2 regions of the Stenotrophomonas thermophila genome follow, and region 1 is predicted to be linked to the other one. Evidence: predicted binding sites of a transcription regulator. Region 1 holds the regulator's gene; the other holds the start of a gene.
What was found. Region 1 encodes HrcA, which represses chaperone genes, less so after heat shock. Its sites were predicted from a motif close to TTNGCACTCNNNNNNNNNGAGTGCNAA; they were not measured.

Region 1 (3,410 bases):
CAGGGCTTCGTGCAGCTGGATCGAGGCATTCTCGATCAGGCCGTCCACCTCGCCCAGCCGTGGGTCGTGTTCGATCAGGCGCGACAGCTCGTGGCGCACCTGCTGCAACAGGTCCAGCGCGGAGCTGCCGTCGTCACCGTTGAGCTGGTTGCTGGCCGCCTGGCAGGCACTCAGCAGGGCGCTGGCGTGGGCCTGGCGACGGTGGCTGGCGCCGAGTGCCGCGATCGATTCCGGCTCAAGGTCTTCCCGGTCCAGTTCGCGCAGCTGGTGCTCGAGGAAGCCGATCCGGTCACTGACGTCGCCCTGTTGCGACAGCGCCAGCGATTCATCGACCAGTGCCTGCCAGGCCGCGGCGGCGCGCCGTACCTGGCGGCGTTCGTTCTCGTTGCCGGCATAGGCATCCAGCAGCGCCAGCTGCGACGGGCGCGTCAGCAGGGCCTGCTGTTCGTGCTGGCCGTGGATCTCCACCAGCAACGAGGCCAGGTCGCCCAGCTGGGCCAGGGTCACCGGGCGGCCGTTGATCCAGGCCCGGGAACCGCCGTCGGCGCGGATCACGCGGCGCAGCTGGCATTGGTCCTCGTCGTCCAGCTCGTTGTCGGCCAGCCACTGGCGGGCGGCCTGCAGCTGCTCCAGCGCGAATTCGGCGGAAAGCTCGGCGCGGGCGGCGCCATGGCGGACCACGCCGCTGTCGGCGCGCAGGCCGGACAGGAAGCCCAGCGCGTCGACCATCAGCGACTTGCCGGCGCCGGTCTCGCCTGAAACCACGGTCATGCCTGGCCCGAACTCCAGTTCGGTAGCGCGGACGACGGCGAAATCCTTGATCGAAAGATGTCTGAGCATGGGTAAGGGGGTATCAGCAGCCGCGCAACGCTAGCACGCGGGCGCGGGAGGTCCAATGACTTGCCAAGGTGATGCGCCGCCATTATCTAGTGTCCGTGTCTCACAGGTTGATTCCATGCACGGTTCTCCCGACCAGCTTGCCCCGCGTGCGCGCCATCTGCTGCGCACGCTGATCGCGCGTTATATCCAGGACGGTGAGCCGGTGGGCTCGCAGACGCTGGCACGCGTGGCCGGGCTGGAGGTCAGCCCGGCCACCATCCGCAACATCCTCGGCGACCTGGAGGACCTGGGCCTGCTGGCCTCGCCGCATACCTCGGCCGGGCGGGTGCCGACCGCGCACGGCTACCGGGTATTCGTCGACAGCCTGCTGCAGATGCAGCCGCCGGGCGAGGGCGAGCTGGCCCGCCTGCGCCAGGAGCTGGCCGGCGGTGGCAGTACCCAGGCCCTGCTCGGCAGCGCTTCGGAACTGTTGTCGGCGATGAGCCACTTCGTCGGCGTGGTCAGCGCACCGCGGCGCGAGCAGTTCGCCTTCCGCCAGATCGATTTCGTGGCGCTGGACGGGCGCCGGGTGCTGGCGATCCTGGTATTTGCCGACAACGAGGTGCAGAACCGGGTGATCGAGACCCGCCAGGAGTTTGCGCCGGGGCAGCTGGAGCAGGTCGCCAACTACCTCAATGCGCATTTCGCCGGCCTGCCGCTGGCCGAGATCCGCACCCGCCTGCTGCTGGAACTGCGCGATGCCCGGTCCGAACTGGAACAGCTGCTGGCGCACAGCATCGAACTGGCCGAACAGGCCCTGCAGCCGCCGGCCGACGACATGCTGGTGGCCGGCCAGACCCGGCTGATGGGGGTGCAGGACCTGTCCGACCTGGAGCGCCTGCGCGAACTGTTCGAGCTGTTCTCCAGCAAGCGCGAGATCCTGCAGCTGCTGGAGCGGACCATCCAGGCGCCGGGCGTGCGCATCTTCATCGGCGAGGAGACCGGGATGATGCCGCTGCAGGGCGTCTCGCTGGTCACCGCCCCGTACACCGCCAACGGCCAGGTGCTGGGCGTGCTGGGCGTGATCGGTCCCAAGCGGATGGCCTACGACCGCGTGATCCCGCTGGTCCAGGCCACGGCCGATGTGCTCGGCGCCGCCTTTTCACCGGCCTCGCGCACGCCGGGAACATCCGACGCTTGAAACGCAGCATCCCGCCCACACTAGGGTGGTTGGAGGCGGAGTTTGACCGCCAGGGACCCAGACATGAACCACGAACAGCCAGATATCGAATCCCAGCAGAGTGCCGCCGATGCGGCCGCCACCGCCGGCGTCAACGACGAAGTCGAGCGCCTGCGCGCCGAAATCGAACAGGTCAAGGCCGATGCCCTGCGTGAGCGCGCCGACCTGGAGAACCAGCGCAAGCGCGTTGCCCGTGACATCGAACAGGCCCGCAAGTTCGCCAACGAGAAGCTGCTGGGCGATCTGCTCCCCGTGTTCGACAGCCTGGACGCCGGCCTGAAGGCCGCTGGCGATGACGCCCATCCGCTGCGCGAAGGCCTGGAGCTGACCTACAAGCAGCTGCTCAAGGTCGCTGCCGACAACGGCCTGGTCCTGCTGGACCCGATCGGCCAGCCGTTCAACCCGGAACACCACCAGGCGATCAGCCAGGCGCCGACCCCGGGCGCCGCCCCGGGCAGCGTGGTGACCGTGTTCCAGAAGGGCTACCTGCTCAACGAGCGCCTGCTGCGGCCGGCGCTGGTGGTGGTGGCCGCCGAGTGATCCCGCGGGACCGGGCGGCGGACAGCCACCGCCACCCGACCCGACGCTGAACGCGCCGGATGACCGGAAACACAGCGTTCGGAGGATGGCTTGAATGTTCCACGAGCCTCCCCCACATCGTATTCATCCACCGGCCGAACGGCCGGACTGACCCCAACAAGCATCCTCAGGAGTCTCCCCCATGGGCAAGATCATTGGTATCGACCTCGGCACCACCAACTCGTGCGTGGCGATCATGGACGGCGGCAAGGCCCGCGTCATCGAGAATTCGGAAGGCGATCGCACCACCCCGTCGATCGTCGCCTACACCAAGGACGGCGAAGTCCTGGTCGGTGCCTCGGCCAAGCGCCAGGCCGTGACCAACCCGAAGAACACCTTCTACGCGGTGAAGCGCCTGATCGGCCGCAAGTTCACCGATGGCGAGGTGCAGAAGGACATCGCCCACGTCCCGTACAGCATCCTGGCCCATGACAATGGCGACGCCTGGGTGGCCACCAGCGACGGCAAGAAGATGGCGCCGCAGGAAATCTCGGCCAAGGTGCTGGAAAAGATGAAGAAGACCGCCGAGGACTTCCTCGGTGAGAAGGTCACCGAAGCGGTCATCACCGTGCCGGCCTACTTCAACGACAGCCAGCGCCAGGCGACCAAGGACGCCGGTCGCATCGCCGGTCTGGACGTCAAGCGCATCATCAACGAGCCGACTGCGGCCGCGCTGGCCTATGGCCTGGACAAGGGCGACAACAAGGATCGCAAGATCGTGGTGTACGACCTGGGCGGCGGTACCTTCGACGTCTCGGTGATCGAGATCGCC
Region 2 (3,410 bases), on a different contig from region 1:
CTGGGTGCGTGGCTGGTCACCGGCCACTTCCTGCGCCAGACCCGACCGACCGACACCTGAGACCGGCATGCAACCGCAAGCGCTGAAGCACCTTGAAGGGCCCGCGACGCGGGTGATGGTGGTCGATGGCTCGAAGCTGGTCCGCAAGCTGATCGCCGACGTCCTGCAGCGCGACCTGCCGGGCGTGGAGGTGATCGGCTGCGACAGCATCGAGGATGCGCAGCAGGCGCTGGCGCAGGGCCCGGTGGACCTGGTGACCACCTCGCTGACCCTGCGTGATGGCGACGGCCTGGCGCTGGCGCGGATGATCCGCGAAGCGGCCGGCCAGGCCTACGTGCCGGTGATCGTGGTGTCCGGCGATGCCCAGCAGCATCTGGAGCAGCGTCGCTTCACCGAGTACGTCACCGACTATTTCGACAAGGCGCTGGGCCACGAGGCGCTGGCGACCTTCATCCGCGGCTATGTGCAGCCGCAGACCATTCCCGGCGCGACCATCCTCTACATCGAGGACAGCCGCGTGGTGGCCGAGGCCACCAAGCGCATGCTCGAACGCCAGCAGTTGAACGTGCTGCACGTGGTCAGCGCCGAAGAGGCGTTCACCCTGCTCACCGCCGAGTCGCTGGGCCGCAGCCGCCATCGCATCGACCTGGTGCTGACCGACGTCACCCTGAAGGGCGAACTGAGCGGCCGCGACGTGGTGCAGCGCGTGCGCGTGGACTTCGGTTACGGCAAGCGCCGCCTGCCGGTGCTGGTGATGACTGGCGACGGCAACCCGCACAACCAGACCGGGCTGCTGCAGTCCGGCGCCAACGACCTGGTACTCAAGCCGATCGAAGAACGGCTGCTGGTCACCAAGGTGCTGTTCCAGCTTCGCCTGGCCCGGTTGAACGATGGACCCCTGATTCGATGAAGTGGTGCAATGATTGATGAAGTAGCGGACACCCCGACGATCCAGCTGGAACCGAGCTGGAAGCAGCATGTCGGCGATTACCTCCTGCAGCCGCAGATGCGCGAGCTGTCCAGCTTCCTGCGCCAGCGCAAGGCCAGTGGCGCGGCGGTATTCCCGCCCGGCCCGCAGATCTTCGCCGCGTTCGACGCCACGCCATTCGAGCAGGTGAAGGTGGTGATCCTCGGCCAGGACCCGTACCACGGCCGTGGCCAGGCGCATGGCCTGAGTTTCTCGGTGCCGCCGGGCGTGCCGGTGCCGCCGTCGCTGCTGAACATCTACAAGGAGATCGAGAGCGATCTCGGTATCCCGCGCCCGGACCACGGCTGCCTGATCCCGTGGGCGCAACGCGGCGTGCTGCTGCTCAATGCCGTGCTGACGGTGGAGGAGGGCAAGGCCGGCGCACACCAGGGCCGTGGCTGGGAAGGCTTCACCGATCACGTGGTGGACGTGCTCAACCGCGAACGCGAAGGCTTGGTGTTCATGCTCTGGGGTGCCTACGCGCAGCAGAAGGGCAAGGTCATTGATACCCGTCGCCATCGCGTTCTGAAGGCCCCGCATCCGTCGCCGCTGTCGGCCCATCGTGGCTTCCTCGGCTGCCGCCATTTCTCGATGGCCAACGAGTACCTGCAGCGTCGCGGCCAGGCCCAGATCGACTGGTCGCTGCCGCCGCGCTCGGTGCTCTGAGCGCCGGCTGGCGGCCGGACCTGAACGCCGGACAACGTTCCCGGCCTGAATGGGCCTCCAGAACGGCCCGTTCAGCTCCGCTTGACCGGAATCGGCCGGTTTCCGGCAGGTAATTGCTTGAATTCCAAGGGATTGTGAATCCCGAAAAGCGCGCTCGCCACTGTCATCAAATCGCGCTACGGTAGGGCTCTGTTTGGGACCAGTGTTGCATCAATAGGATGCTGGAACTTTTTCCTCCTTTAGCAGTCCAAATCCCGGACTGCTAAGATGGGTGCATATGAGCCAGAACACCTCTACTGCCCTTGTGGCAAACAATCTCCCGATTCCCAGTGCGCTCGGTTCGCTGGACGCCTACATCGGTGCCGTGCACCAGATCCCGGTGCTGTCGGTCGATGACGAACAGGACCTGGCCCGTCGCTTCCGCGACGGCAACGATCTGGACGCCGCCCGCGAGCTGGTGCATTCGCACCTGCGCTTCGTGGTGCACGTGGCCCGCGGCTACAACGGCTACGGCCTTGCCCTGGGCGATCTGATCCAGGAAGGCAACATCGGCCTGATGAAGGCGGTCAAGCGCTTCGACCCGGACATGGGCGTGCGCCTGGTCTCCTTCGCCGTGCACTGGATCCGTGCAGAGATGCACGAGTTCATCCTGAAGAACTGGCGCATCGTGAAGGTCGCCACCACCAAGGCGCAGCGCAAGCTGTTCTTCAACCTGCGCAAGTCGAAGACGCGCCTGGGCTGGATGAACGCGGCGGAAGTGAGCGCGGTGGCCAAGGACCTGAACGTGTCCGAGCGCGAAGTCATGGAAATGGAGTCGCGCCTGTCCGGCCGCGATATCGGTTTCGACGCGCCGACCGACGAGGACAACGAACACGCACCGCCGTCGCCGGCTGCGTTCCTGGTTGCCGATGACGAAGACCCGTCGATGGCCTACGAGCGCGAGGACAGCGAAGACAACCAGATGCAGCTGCTGCGCGAAGGCCTGGCCGAACTGGATGCTCGCTCGCGCGACATCATCCGCCGTCGCTGGCTGGACGCCGACAGCAAGGTGACGCTGCAGGAGCTGGCCGACGAGTACGGCGTGTCGGCCGAGCGCATCCGCCAGGTTGAGGCGAACGCGCTGAAGAAGATGAAGGCGCTGTTCACCGCGTAAGGCATAGATCTTAGGTTCGGTTCCTATTTCCGGAACCCGTTCTGATGAAAAGCCCCGGCGTTGGTCGGGGCTTTTCGTTTGGCCGGCATGGCAGTTGGTAATGCCAGCCGCTGATCGGCGGATTCAGTAGTACCGGCCCATGGCTGGCAGTCATGCGCTTCCGGTGGCCGTTCAATCCCTCGCGAGGTTTATAGCCCAGGGCCTGTCCAATTCAGAATGGTCATTTTGGCCTCAGTCCTGGAGTTGGACTCCGATGACTGCCTTCCTGTGCTATGAATGCCAAGCCTTGCTTCAAGGCTCTTTCATGGATTGGAATGATGCGCAGGTTCGGGGGAACTGCAGGCGGTGTGTCGACCCGCTTCGGGGGGCATTTGAAGATCGAACTCGCAAGCTTGGTGCTATAGGCGCCTGGCTGTGCTGCTTGCTGCTGATGGGCCTTGGCCTGTCACCATCCGCAATCGCCCAGACAACGATCACATACATTCACACTGATGCCCTCGGCTCGGTTGTGGCCGAAAGCGATGCCAACGGCAACGTCATCAAACGATATGACTACGAGCCCTACGGGGCCGTGGTAGGCGGTCAGGTCACGGATGGACCTGGGTACGCCGGACATGTGAGCGA

Region 2: rpoH (RNA polymerase sigma factor RpoH) is a predicted target of HrcA. The motif match lies at 1,873-1,899, and genes of this name have one in related genera.

The regions. Positions count from the first base shown of each region.
Region 1 covers NZ_CVIW01000029.1:241-3,650, forward strand. Annotated here, with positions in the region: partial or broken gene BN1263_RS13255 (AAA family ATPase) at 1-840, opposite strand, end outside; gene hrcA (heat-inducible transcriptional repressor HrcA) at 956-2,020, shown strand; gene grpE (nucleotide exchange factor GrpE) at 2,084-2,599, shown strand; gene dnaK (molecular chaperone DnaK) at 2,781-3,410, shown strand, end outside.
Region 2 covers NZ_CVIW01000001.1:124,470-127,879, reverse strand. Annotated here, with positions in the region: gene ftsX (permease-like cell division protein FtsX) at 1-60, shown strand, start outside; gene BN1263_RS00595 (response regulator) at 68-910, shown strand; gene ung (uracil-DNA glycosylase) at 920-1,633, shown strand; gene rpoH (RNA polymerase sigma factor RpoH) at 1,911-2,786, shown strand; gene BN1263_RS20810 (RHS repeat domain-containing protein) at 3,040-3,410, shown strand, end outside.